4 regions of the Delftia sp. SD018 genome follow, and region 2 is predicted to be linked to each of the others. Evidence: predicted binding sites of a transcription regulator. Region 2 holds the regulator's gene; each other region holds the start of a gene.
The links. The regulator FNR, encoded in region 2, switches genes on or off when oxygen is low (the NO sensors DNR and NnrR bind a similar motif). The targets are predictions, from matches to a motif close to TTGATNNNNATCAA.

Region 1 (3,345 bases), on a different contig from region 2:
CTGCCGCAAGGAAACCGCGCGGCCAGAGGCCGAGCGCAAGACGCAGCAGTTTGAATCGGTGCAGGACTGCGACAGGCTCGAATTCGACTTCAAGCAGCGCTACGGTGAAAACCCCTGAGGCGAAGTCACAACGAAAAAGGCCGGCAGAGCCGGCCTTTGATTTGCTGCGCCCGTTCAGTCGCGCGTCTCGATGGCGCGGTTGATGCCCAGCGCCGCCAGCGTGCACAGCGCACCCGACAGCAGATAGATCCCCAGCGCCACCAGTCCAAAGCGCGAGGACACGCCCAGGGCCACCAGCGGAGCGAATGCCGCACCCACCAGCCAGGCCATGTCCGAGGACAGCGCAGCACCCGTGTAGCGATAGCGTGAGGGGAAGTTGGACGTCACCGTGCCTGCCGCCTGGCCATAGGACAGGCCCAGCAGGATGAAGCCGACGATGATGAACACGTTGTTCCCCATCGTTCCGCTGCCCAGCAGCCAGGGCGCCAGGAAGCTGAAGATGCCGATCAGGCAGGCCATGGTGCCCAGCGTGTTGCGCCGGCCCACACGGTCGGCCAGCCAGCCCGAGACCATGATGGCGGCAGCCGCACAGAAGGCGCCCACGATCTGCACCCCGAGCACATGGGTCACCGACTGGTCCGAGTACAGCGAGATCCAGGACAGCGGGAAGATGGTCACCAGGTGGAACAGCGCAAAGCTGGCCAGGGCGGCAAACGCGCCGATCACCACGTTGCGTCCCTCGTCGCGCATCAGCGGCAGCACGCCCATGGGCTCCAGCTCACGCTGCTGCAGCAGTTCGGTGTAGGACTGGCCCACGACCAGGCGCAGCCGGGCAAACAGTGCCACGACGTTGATGGCAAAGGCCACGCAGAAGGGATAGCGCCAGCCCCAGCTGAGGAACTCGTCGGCTCCCACATGGGCGTAGATGAAGGCAAACAGCCCTGCCGCGAGCACGAAGCCCAGCGGCGCGCCCAACTGGCCCATCATCGAATACCAGCCCCGCCGGTTCTTGGGCGCCGACATGGCCAGCAGCGACGGCAGGCCGTCCCACGAGCCGCCAAGCGCAATGCCCTGACCTATGCGCAGCAGCGCCAGCACGATGATGGCATTCACCCCCGCCTGCTGGTAGCTGGGCAGGAAGGCCATGCCCACGGTGCACACGCCCAGCAGAAACAGCGCCAGCGTCAGCTTGGTCGCCCGCCCCCAGCGCCGCTGCACGGCCATGGACAGCGCCGTGCCCAGCGGCCGGGCCACGAAGGCCAGCGAGAAGATGGCGAACGACATCAGCGTGCCGTCGAGCTTGGAAAGGTAGGGAAACAGCAGTGCCGGGAAGACCAGCACGCAAGCGATGCCGAACACGAAGAAGTCGAAGTACTCCGAGGATCGCCCGATGATCACGCCGACGGCGATTTCGTTGGGCGTGACATCTTCGTGGGTGTCGGCGCGGGACAGAGATTCTTTGCTCTCATAGCTTCCGCCGGGGAAGCTTGCAGTTGTGTCGAGGCCGCTCATAGATGGATGCTCCTTGTCTCGTCTCACTGACAGCTCTGTTCTACGCCCTCGCTTGATCTGGCGCAAGGCGGTTTCCACCTCGACCGGCCTCGGTGTTTGTCCTGCTGCGCGCGACGCGAAAATGCGGCCTCCGGACCGCCAGGCACCTGCCGTGCACCCGCCCAGGTAGCAGAAAGTTCCCGGGTTCTCCTTGACGTTGGACAAAATGTCCAATGGACAAATTTATACTTCGTAATACATTTGCCCGGATCTTGTAATCCGCGTTTCTATGTAAACGCGCTCTTGTTGCGCCCCTAGCATGCTAAAAATCAAGGAACTCCGTGGGCCTGCGTGGCTCACCGCGGCCGCTTTGACAGCCAGTCTCACTGGCTGCAGCAAAGCCGTCGTGCTCAACCCCGCCGGCGACATCGCCGCGCAGCAAGGCAACCTGGTGGTCACGGCCACCTTGCTGATGCTGATCATCATCATCCCGGTGATCATCCTCACGCTGCTTTTCGCCTGGAAATACCGCCAGTCGAACACCGAGGCCCACTACGACCCCGAATGGCACCACTCCACCACGCTGGAGCTGGTGATCTGGTCCGTGCCGCTGATGATCATCATCGCGCTGGGCGCCATCACCTGGATCAGCACCCACAAGCTGGACCCCTACCGTCCGCTGGACCGCGTCTCGGCCACCAAGCCGCTGAGCACCGATGTCAAGCCGCTGGAGGTGCAGGTCGTGGCCATGGACTGGAAGTGGCTGTTCTTCATCCCTGAAAAAGGCATCGCCACCGTCAACGAGCTGGCCGCTCCCGTGGATCGTCCCATCCACTTCAAGCTGACCGCCACCTCGACGATGAACTCCTTCTACGTGCCTGACCTGGCCGGCATGATCTATGCCATGCCCGGCATGCAGACCGAGCTGAACGCCGTGATCAACAAGCCCGGCGTGTTCCACGGCCTAGCATCGCACTACAGCGGCGCCGGCTTCTCGGGCATGACGTTCAAGTTCCATGGCCTGAGCAACGAAGAGTTCGATCAGTGGGTTGCCAAGGCCAAGTCCGAAGGCAAGGCCCTGACGCGCGATACCTACCTGAACCTGGTCAAGCCCAGCGAGCGCAACCCGGTCGAGCGCTTCGCCACGGTGGACGAAGGCCTGTACGACAAGGTGCTCAACCGCTGTGTCGAAGAAGGCAAGATGTGCATGCATCACATGATGGCCATCGACGCTGCCGGCGGCGAAGCCTATCTCAAGGCCGTGGGCATGAACCTGCCCCAGGATGTGTGCACGGTGCAAAACGCCGACCGCGTCGTGGCCTTCCTGGACCAGCGCGACGGCTCCGCAGCCGCTGCGCAGCAATAAGCAGTTAGCGGACGCGGACGACGGCCAGACCGCCGCCCGCTCCCATCACGACCTAAGAGACTCGATATGTCTGAACATACCTCCCCGGCACAGGCCCACTGGCTGCTGGGACGCATCACTTGGGACTCCATCCCGATGGCGCATGAGCCCATCGTGCTGGCGACCTTCATCGCCGTGGTGCTCGGCGGCCTTGCCGTGCTGGGCCTGCTCACCAAGTTCCGCCTGTGGGGCCCGCTGTGGCGCGACTGGCTGTGCAGCATCGACCACAAGAAGATCGGCATCATGTACATGATCCTCGGTCTGGTCATGCTGCTGCGCGGCTTTGCCGACGCGCTGATGATGCGCCTGCAGCAGGCCATGGCCTTCGGCGACAACCTGGGCTACCTGCCTCCGCACCACTACGACCAGATCTTCACGGCCCACGGCGTGATCATGATCTTCTTCGTGGCCATGCCCTTCGTGACCGGCCTGATGAACTATCTGGTGCC
Region 2 (3,345 bases):
ACAGCATGGCCAGCTTGTCGGCCCCCTGGGGCAGATCCTCGGCCGCAATGCGCCGCTGCGGCTTGAAGCGCTCGGGCAGGTGGGCATAGGCATAGAGCGCGATGCGATCGGGCCGCAGCGCGTTGACCTGGGCCAGCGTGCGCTCGAAGGATTCGGGCGTCTGCTTGGGCAGGCCGTAGATCAGGTCCACGTTGATGGAGGCAAAGCCCAACTGCCGCGCGGCCGCCACCAGCTCGAACACCTGCTCTGCCGGCTGCACGCGGTGCACGGCGATCTGCACCTGTTCGTCGAAGTCCTGCACACCGAAGCTCAGGCGGTTGAAGCCCAGCTCCTTGAGCACGGCCAGGCGCTCGACGCTGACGGTGCGCGGATCGACCTCGATGGAATACTCGCCACCCGGCTCCAGCTTGAAATGCTCGCGCAACAGGCCCATCAGCGTGCGCAGCTCGTCGTCGGAGAAGAAGGTGGGCGTGCCGCCGCCCAGGTGCAGCTGGCTGACGGTCTGGCCCTTGCCGCAATGGGCCGTATGCAAGGCCATCTCGCGCGCCAGGTAGTCCAGGTAGACGGCAGCGCGATCGTGGTGGCGCGTCACGATCTTGTTGCAGGCGCAGTAGTAGCAAAGCGACTCGCAAAAGGGCACGTGCACATACAGCGACAAAGGCGTGGCACGCGCTGCGGTACTCGATTTGCGTTGTTGCAGCGCCAGGATATAGTCCTCTGCACCAAAGGCCTCGACAAAGCGGTCGGCGGTAGGGAACGAGGTGTATCGGGGCCCCGGTACGTCAAAGCGACGCAGCAGCTCTGGGGTGACAGCGGTCATGGGTTTTTTCCTCTAATACCTCGACTGTGCCGCAGCACATCGGTCATGTCCTTGACTCATATCAAGAGTTGTTTGAGGGACTGCTGCGACAATTTGATCCAACTCATCGCAATCCACGAGGTCACCGCCGGCACGCTGTGTGCCGCTGATGTTTATCACTCCATGAACCTTCAGACCATCAAAGCCTCCTGCTCCAACTGCAACCTGCGCGAACTGTGCATGCCCATGGGCCTGGATGCCGAGCAGATGCAGCGCATCGACGACATCGTGGCCACGCGCCGCAAGGTCAAGCGCGGAGGCCTGCTGTTTCGCAACGGCGAGACATTCACCTCGCTGTACGCCATCCGCACCGGCTTCTTCAAGACCTGCGTGGCCACCGAGGACGGACGCGACCAGGTCACAGGCTTTCAGATGGCCGGCGAGATCATCGGCCTGGACGGCATCGTCAACGACCACCACACCTGCGATGCCGTCGCGCTGGAAGACGCCGAAGTCTGCGTCATGCCCTTCGACAAGCTGGAAGACCTGTCGCGCGAGGTCACGGCCCTGCAAAACCATGTGCACAAGGTCATGAGCCGCGAGATCGTGCGCGAGCACGGCGTGATGCTGCTGCTGGGCAGCATGCGCGCCGAGGAGCGCCTGGCCGCCTTCGTGCTCAACCTGGTGCAGCGCCTGCATGCACGGGGCTTTTCCAAGTCCGAACTGGTGCTGCGCATGACGCGCGAGGAAATCGGCAGCTACCTGGGCCTGAAGCTGGAGACGGTGAGCCGCACCTTCTCCAAGTTCGCGGACGACAACATCATCGAGGTGCGCCAGCGCCATCTGCGCATCCTGGACACGGAGGCGCTCAAGCGCATCGTCAACAGCCAGCAGTGCCAGTGAGGCTGCAAGGGCGGCAAGCATTCGTCCGCCAATGAACAAGGCCCGCGACAGCGGGCCTTGTTCATTGCGGCGGGCTCTCGATCAGTCCCGCCCCAGCCCCTGCATGGCCAGGTCCGGGTCGGGCTCGGAGACCACGCCGTCATTGAGATCGCGGGCCGAGCGGCCCAGCATGGTGGTCATCAGGCTGGAGAGCATGGTCACGCCCCAGAAGGCGAAGAAGGCCAGCGTGTAGATGCCCTGGCGCGACCAGCCCAGGTCGCCGAGCCAATGCAGCTCCAGCGGGTCCACAAAGGCAAAAACCAGCATCTCCATCACGGCGGCTGCCAGAAAGGCAGGCCAGGCAATCCACATCCAGCGTTGGGCCAACATCAGCGATCTCCTTGTGCTGTCGAGGGGTCGCCTTCATTGTGCGCCGCGCCAACGCATGGCGCCAAGCCCCGCAGCGCCCTGCACGCCTGTAGGAAACCCTCACCCGTCGCGCATGCCGGAGATGCGATCCGCCATGCAAAAAGGCCGCGACTGCGGCCTCTTGCAGGGGTGCACGGCGATCAGCGGTCGGTGGGGTGATCGTGCGCGGGCGTGGCCGCATGGTTGCGGCCGGTGACGGCGGGCGCCATGCTCTTGGGCACTTCGCGCACGCCATCGGCACGCTCGTTGATCGTGATGCCGTTGCGGTAGTAGTCGGGGTCGATCACGGGATCGGCGCCGTTGATGGCGATGATGGCCGTGATCACGGCAGCGACCACCACGGCCGCCGGGCCGGCCACCACCAGCCAGACATGGCCGAACCTCCACCAGGGCTTGCCGGCGTCGGGGTGCGAGGGAGCCTGCGCGGGCGCGGACACTGCGGGACTGGAAGACATGGGAAACCTCTTTCTTTCAGGCGGCAGGCGCGGACCGTGCCGCGCCTGCCAGGAACATCACCGGGGCACCAGGAAGACGGCCTTTTCGGACGCGCGTCCCGCGCCCGAATGCACGGCATCGATATCGAAGAATACGGTGTGCGAGCCCGGCTCGGCCGAACCGTAGGGAATCTGCAGGCGCGCCGCAATGCCGCGCGTCTCGGCCGGGCCGACCTCGACTTCCTGCTCGGACGCCAGCTCCAGCCCATCGAGGCCGTGGGCGCTGATGCGGTAGCGCTGGGCCTGCTCGGTGGCATTCATGATCTGCAGGCGGTAGACATTCTCCAGCTTGCCGCCCGCCACGATGCGCGACAGCGAGGCGCGGTCGCGGATCACGTCCACCTTGACCGACTGGCGCAACGCCAGGCTCACGATCATGACCACGCTCAAGCCGATCAGCACGGCCGAGTAGATCAGCACGCGCGGACGGAAGATGCGGCGCAGCACCTGGGCACGCCGCCACAGGCCGGCCATGGCGTTCTGCGTGGTCAGGCGGATCAGGCCGCGCGGGTACTCCATCTTGTCCATGATGGAATTGCAGGCGTCTATGCACAGGCCGCAGCCAATGCATTCGTATTGCAGACCGTTGCGGATGTCGATGCCCACGGGGCAGACCTGCACGCACATCTTGCAGTCGATGCAGTCGCCCAGGCCCTGGGCCTTGTAGTCCACCTTCTTGGTGCGCGGCGCACGCGGCTCGCCCCGGCCCGTGTCGTAGCTGACGATCATGGTGTCCCGGTC
Region 3 (3,345 bases), on a different contig from region 2:
AGGCGGGCCACGGAATGCTTTTCCATGAACTCGCTCATGTCGATGCGCACCAGATGGTCCTCGCTGTCGAACAGGAAGCCGGCCAGCGCCTTGCACAGCTCGGTCTTGCCCACGCCCGTGGGGCCCAGGAACAGGAAGGAGCCGGTAGGCCGGTTGGGATCGGACAGGCCCGAGCGCGAGCGGCGAATGGCATTGGCCACGGCCGAGATGGCCTCGTCCTGGCCGACGACGCGGTCATGCAGCCGGTCTTCCATGCGCAGCAGCTTGTCCTTCTCGCCCTGCATCATCTTGGCCACGGGAATGCCGGTGGCACGGCTGACCACTTCGGCAATTTCCTCGGCGCCGACATGGGTGCGCAGCAACCTGTGGGCGGGCGCGCCGCCCTGCCCCTGCTCGTTGGCCTGGGCTTCGTTGAGCTGCTTTTCCAGCGAGGGCAGCTTGCCGTACTGCAGCTCGGCCACCTTGTTGAAGTCGCCCTTGCGCTTGAGCTCCTCGATCTGGATGCGGATCTGGTCGATCTCCTTGCGGATCTGCTCGGAGCCCTGGGCGCTGGCCTTCTCGCTCTTCCAGACCTCTTCCAGGTCGGCGTACTCGCGCTCCAGGCTGCCGAGTTCTTCCTCGATCAGTTGCAGGCGCTTTTGCGAGGCCTCGTCCTTTTCCTTCTTCATGGCCTCGCGCTCGATCTTGAGCTGGATCATGCGGCGCTCGAGCTTGTCCATGACCTCGGGCTTGGAGTCGATCTCGATCTTGATCTTGGCCGCCGCCTCGTCGATCAGGTCGATGGCCTTGTCGGGCAGGAAGCGGTCGGTGATGTAGCGGTGGCTCAGCTCGGCCGCAGCCACGATGGCCGGGTCGGTGATGTCCACGCCGTGGTGGGCCTCGTAGCGCACCTGCAGTCCGCGCAGGATGGCGATGGTGTCCTCCACGGAAGGCTCTTCGACCAGCACCTTCTGGAAGCGCCGCTCCAGCGCCGCATCCTTTTCGATGTACTTGCGGTATTCATCGAGCGTGGTCGCACCGATGCAGTGCAGCTCGCCGCGCGCCAGGGCCGGCTTGAGCATGTTGCCCGCGTCCATGGCGCCGTCGGCCTTGCCGGCACCGACCATGGTGTGGATCTCGTCGATGAACAGGATGATGCGGCCCTCTTCCTGGGCCACTTCCTTGAGAACGGACTTCAGCCGTTCCTCGAAGTCGCCACGGTATTTGGCGCCGGCCAGCAGGCCCGCCATGTCCAGCGACAACACGCGCTTGTTCTTGAGGCTTTCGGGCACCTCGCCGGCCACGATGCGCTGGGCCAGGCCCTCGACAATGGCGGTCTTGCCCACGCCGGGCTCGCCGATCAGCACGGGGTTGTTCTTGCTGCGGCGCTGCAGCACCTGGATGGAGCGGCGGATTTCGTCGTCGCGGCCGATCACCGGATCGAGCTTGCCGATGCGCGCGCGCTCGGTCAGGTCCATGGTGTATTTCTTGAGGGCCTCGCGCTGGCCTTCGCCTTCGGCGCTGTCCATGGTCTGGCCGCCGCGCACGGCGTTGATGGCCGACTCCAGGCTGGAGCGCGTCACGCCGCTTTCCTTGAGCAGTTGGCCTGCGCGCGTGGAAGAGCCGCTGCTGTCGGTCAGCGCCAGCAGGAACAGCTCGCTGGCAATGAACGGGTCGCCGCGCTTGAGGGCTTCCTTCTCGGTCGCCTGCAGCAGCCGGCCCAGCTCGGAGCCGACCTGCACCTGGTCCTGGTGCTGCACGCGCGGCAGATCGGCCAGGGCCTTCTCGGCCGCGGCCTGCAGCTGGCCCACGTTGGCGCCGGCGCGCTGCAAGAGCGAGCGCGGACCATCGTCCTGGCGCAGCAGCGCCACGAGCAGGTGCAGGGGTTCGATATTGGATTGGTCACCGCCCAGGGCCAGCGTTTGCGCGTCGGCCAGGGCTTCCTGGAACTTGGTTGTCAGTTTGTCGATTCGCATGGTGTTTCTTTTCGCTCCTGAAACAGGGTCATTGCGATTTATCTGATACCGGCAGGGCAAATTTCAAGCCATGCCCGGCCTGCAAGGACAGACGCTTGCGCCAGATCAAGGCCGGCGAGGCCGGCCATCCTTCTCAAGCATTGCGCTGAAAGATCGAGAACTGCGTAGGCGTAACGCCCAAATGCGCCCGGAAGCTGCGTCCCAGGTGGCTGGCGCTGGAAAAGCCGCAATCCAGCGCCAGCTCTGCCAGCGGCGGCACGTTGCGCGCAGACAGGGCACGCCGTGCCCGAGCCAGGCGCTGCTGCAGCACCCATTCGTGCACCGTGCAGCCCATGCTCTGGCGGAACATGCGTGCGAAATGGAATTCCGAAAGGCAGGCCTGTCTCGCCAGTGCCGGCAGCGACACGGCCTTGGAGTCATGCAGATGCGCCTCGACATGGGCCAGCACCCTGCGCCGCATGGCCGCAGAAAGCCCGCCCAGCGGCCGCTGCAGCGCCTGCAGCTGGCGCGGCGTGGCGGACTGCAGCACCAGCCGGTCCACCAGCTGCTGGCCAATGGCATCGGCCGCCAGTTGCTGCTGCGGGTCCTGCCAGTCCAGCCGCATCAGCGCACGGGCACCGGCGTGGAAGGCCTGATCATCCCCGTAGATCTGCGCACGCAAGGTGCGCGAGCGGGGCTCGGCATCCAGCATGCGGACCACGCGCCCCGCCCAGGCCAGGTCGGACACATACAGGTGCAGGAACTGCACGGGCGAGCGCACCAGCCAGTGCGATTCGTCCTCTGGCGTGAAGATGCAGATGCGCCCCGGCGCCCCCATGGCCTCGGGCCGCGCCTTGAGCTGCGAGCCCTCGCCCCCGGCCAGGTAGACCGACAGCGTGTGGTGACCGGGCTGGCAGTAGCGCACCTCGTCGTCCACATTGGCCCAGACGGCCAGCTCCACCCCTTCGCTCAGGCGCACGCGCCGCTGCAGCCGGGCCTTGGAGCGTGACAGCACCTGGCACAGGTGGCTGGAGGGCAGCTCGGGCAGCGGCGTGGGCGTCATGGCAGCGATTGTGGTCCCGCAGCCATACCGACGCATGGCGCCAGGCCATCAAACCGCAGGAATCTGCCATGCCCGCCCAGCCTGCGGCGCCATCATCACCGGCCATGACTGCCACCCTCTATGCCCTGGTCGTGCTGATCTGGGGTTCGACCTGGATCGCCCTGAAGCTGCAGCTGGGCGCCGTGCCCGTGGAGCTGTCCATTGCCTACCGCTTTGCGCTGGCCGCCGTGCTGATGTTCGCCTGGCTGGCCTGGTCGCGGCAGCTGCGCGTGCCCCGCGGCCCGGCGCTGCCGCGCGTGCTGGCGCAGGGCCTGTGCCTGTTCAGCTTCAACTTCGTGTGCTTCATGC
Region 4 (3,345 bases), on a different contig from region 2:
TGCCTGGGCGCCAAGGCGGGCAAGGACGGCGGCAACCTGATCCAGGAAGTGCACCCCAGCGTGCTGGCCGTCACCGGTCCGCACGCCACGCAGGAGGTGATGAACGCCGTCCACACCCATCTGCCCAAGCCTCACGATCCCTTCATCGACCTGGTGCCGGGCGCCTTTGGCGAGGCGGGCATCAAGCTCACGCCCAGGCACTACGCCTACCTGAAGATTTCCGAGGGCTGCAACCACCGCTGCACCTTCTGCATCATCCCTTCCATGCGCGGCGATCTGGTTTCGCGTCCGGTGGGCGATGTGCTCAAGGAGGCGCGTGCGCTGTTCGAGGGCGGCGTCAAGGAGCTGCTGGTGATCAGCCAGGACACCTCGGCCTATGGCGTGGATGTGAAGTACCGCACGGGCTTCTGGGACGGCAAGCCGGTCAAGACGCGCATGCTCGAACTGGTGCAGACGCTGGCCGAGATCGCCGAGCCCTATGGCGCCTGGGTGCGCCTGCACTATGTCTATCCGTACCCCAGCGTGGACGAGATCATTCCGTTCATGGCCACGGGCCGCGTGCTGCCCTATCTGGACGTGCCCTTCCAGCACAGCCATCCCGATGTCTTGAAGCGCATGAAGCGCCCCGCCAACGGCGAGAGGAACCTGGAGCGCCTGCAGCGCTGGCGCGAAATCTGCCCGGATCTGGTGATCCGCTCCACCTTCATCGCGGGCTTCCCCGGCGAGACCGAGCAGGAGTTCGAGCACCTGCTGCAGTTCCTGCGCGAGGCGCAGATCGACCGCGCGGGCTGCTTTGCCTACAGCCCGGTCGAAGGCGCTGCCGCCAACGAGATTCCCGGCATGCTGCCCCTGGAAGTGCGCGAGGAGCGCCGCGCGCGCTTCATGGCCGTGGCCGAAGAGGTTTCCACTGCGCGCCTGCAAAAGCGCGTGGGCCAGACCATGCAGGTGCTGGTGGACAAGTCCGTGGGCCTGGGCAAGAAGGGTGGCGTGGGCCGCAGCTATGCCGATGCCCCCGAGATCGATGGCCTGGTGCACCTGCTGCCGCCCGAGAAGGCCAGCAAGACCTACAAGGTGGGCGACTTCGTGAAGGCGCGCATCGTGGGCACGCAGGGTCACGACCTGGTGGGCCAGCCCGTGTAAGGCCTGCATTCGCATCCCTGAAAAGCGGGCAAGGTTTTCCTTGCCCGCTTTTTTTGTCCTTGATGGTCCAAGGCCTGATTTTGATCAAGGCGTTCAGGTCGCTTCGCTGAAATGCTGTCCCTACTTTGACGCAAAGAAAGGATGGCGCGAATGAACAGGACCATGAAGGCCGCCGTGGTGCGGGAGTTTGGCAAGCCGCTCACCATCGAGGAAGTCCAGGTGCCCCGGCCCGATCCCGGCCATGTGCTGGTGAAGATCGAGGCCTGCGGCGTCTGCCATACCGACCTGCACGCGGCGCAGGGCGACTGGCCCGTCAAACCCAATCCGCCTTTCATCCCAGGCCATGAAGGCGTGGGCTATGTGGCCGCCGTGGGTGCAGGCGTCACCCATGTGAAGGAGGGCGACCGCGTCGGCATTCCCTGGCTGTACACGGCCTGCGGCCATTGCGAGCATTGCCTGGGCGGCTGGGAGACGCTGTGCGAGCAGCAAAAGAACACCGGCTACTCCGTCAACGGCGGCTTTGCGCAGTACGCGCTGGCCGATGCAAATTTCGTGGGCCTGCTGCCCGGCAGCGTGGACCTCATCGAGATCGCACCCGTGCTGTGCGCGGGCGTCACCGTCTACAAGGGCCTGAAGGTCACCGACACCAAGCCCGGCAACTGGGTGGTGATCTCGGGCATCGGCGGCCTGGGCCACATGGCCGTGCAATATGCCAAGGCCATGGGCCTGAATGTGGCGGCGGTGGACGTGGATGACGACAAGCTGGCGCTGGCCAGGCGCCTGGGCGCACAGGTCACGGTCAATGCCATGACCACGGACCCTGCAGCCTACCTGAAAAAGGAGATCGGCGGCGCACACGGCGCCCTGGTGACGGCGGTATCGCCCAAGGCCTTCGAGCAGGCGCTGGGCATGGTGCGGCGCGGCGGCACGGTGTCGCTCAACGGCCTGCCGCCCGGCAGCTTCCCGCTGCCCATCTTCAACATGGTGCTCAGCGGCGTGACCGTGCGCGGCTCCATCGTGGGCACGCGGCTGGACCTGCAGGAGTCGCTGGACTTCGCGGCCATGGGCAAGGTCAAGGCCACCGTGTCCACAGACCGGCTGGAGAACATCAACGACATCTTCGCGCGCATGCATGAAGGCAAGATCGAAGGGCGCGTGGTGCTGGACCTGAACGCCTGACGCCTTGCCCTCTCCCAAAAAAACAGGCTTCCCTCGGGAAGCCTGTTTTGCATGGCGCACGCCTTACACCATGCGGCGGATGGGGCGCTTCTTCCAGACCAGCTTGTAGTAGGCGGTCTGAAGGCACAGCGTCAGGGTGTAGGACAGCGGAAGCGCCATCCAGATCCCCATCAGCCCGAAGCTGCGGCTCAGCCACCAGGCCATGGGCAGCTCCAGCACGGCGAGCACTGTGATGGTGATGGCCGTGGGAATGACCACATCGCCGCTGGCGCGCATGATGGACGACAGGGCGATGAAGCAGCCCAGCAGCAGGCCGCTCCACAGCACGATGTACAGCAGCTCGATGGCCAGCACCAGCACCTGCTCGTCGGTGATGAACATGCCCAGCAGCGGCCGTGCGAACAGGCTGCCGATCAGGGCCAGGGCGGCGCCCAATGCCAGGTTCATGCGGATGGCCGTGGCCGTGATGGCTCCCAGGCGCTCGCTGCGGCCCGCGCCGATGGCCTGGGCTCCGAGGATGGAGGCCGTGATGGCGACCGAGATCACGGGAAACTGCGCAAACGAGTTGATCTGGTTGACCGCGCCGTAGGCGGCCGTGGCGCTGGAGCCGAAGCCGTTGACCAGCGACACGACGACCAGCCCGGCCATGGACGAGGCAATCATCTGCACGCCCGTGGGAATGCCCACGCGCAGGATGCTCTTGAGCAGGGTTCGGTCAATGCGCATGGCCTTCCACAGCGCGGCGTTGGGCGCCAGCGGACTGCCGATGCGGCGCAGCCGCCAGCCCAGCCAGGCCAGCGCCAGGGTGAAGCCCAGGATCATGGACACGCCCGCGCTGGCCACGCCCAGGCGCGGCAGGCCGGCCCAGCCCGCGATCAGCGCCGGGGTGCAGGCCAGGCCCGTGCCCGTGGAGATCAGCAGGGCCAGCATGGGCGAGACCGTGTCGCCCACGCCGCGCAGCAGCGAGGTGGCCAGCAGGAACACGAACAGCCCCGGCATGCCCAGCAGCACGATGCGCGAGTACAG

Region 1: the regulator FNR is predicted to act here: its motif matches at 1,703-1,716, upstream of cyoA (ubiquinol oxidase subunit II).
Region 3: the regulator FNR is predicted to act here: its motif matches at 2,051-2,064, upstream of clpB (ATP-dependent chaperone ClpB).
Region 4: the regulator FNR is predicted to act here: its motif matches at 1,215-1,228, upstream of adhP (alcohol dehydrogenase AdhP).

What each region holds. Positions count from the first base shown of each region.
Region 1 covers NZ_JADDRN010000024.1:9,229-12,573, reverse strand. Annotated here, with positions in the region: gene INR38_RS28775 (hypothetical protein) at 1-118, shown strand, start outside; gene INR38_RS21440 (MFS transporter) at 175-1,512, opposite strand; gene cyoA (ubiquinol oxidase subunit II) at 1,811-2,857, shown strand; gene cyoB (cytochrome o ubiquinol oxidase subunit I) at 2,924-3,345, shown strand, end outside.
Region 2 covers NZ_JADDRN010000010.1:24,009-27,353, forward strand. Annotated here, with positions in the region: gene hemN (oxygen-independent coproporphyrinogen III oxidase) at 1-820, opposite strand, end outside; gene fnr (fumarate/nitrate reduction transcriptional regulator Fnr) at 983-1,702, shown strand; gene INR38_RS11985 (hypothetical protein) at 1,784-2,071, opposite strand; gene INR38_RS11990 (FixH family protein) at 2,251-2,565, opposite strand; gene ccoG (cytochrome c oxidase accessory protein CcoG) at 2,623-3,345, opposite strand, start outside.
Region 3 covers NZ_JADDRN010000004.1:202,587-205,931, forward strand. Annotated here, with positions in the region: gene clpB (ATP-dependent chaperone ClpB) at 1-1,955, opposite strand, end outside; gene INR38_RS06925 (AraC family transcriptional regulator) at 2,089-2,997, opposite strand; gene INR38_RS06930 (EamA family transporter) at 3,102-3,345, shown strand, end outside.
Region 4 covers NZ_JADDRN010000017.1:112,904-116,248, reverse strand. Annotated here, with positions in the region: gene rimO (30S ribosomal protein S12 methylthiotransferase RimO) at 1-1,140, shown strand, start outside; gene adhP (alcohol dehydrogenase AdhP) at 1,291-2,319, shown strand; gene INR38_RS17810 (MATE family efflux transporter) at 2,383-3,345, opposite strand, start outside.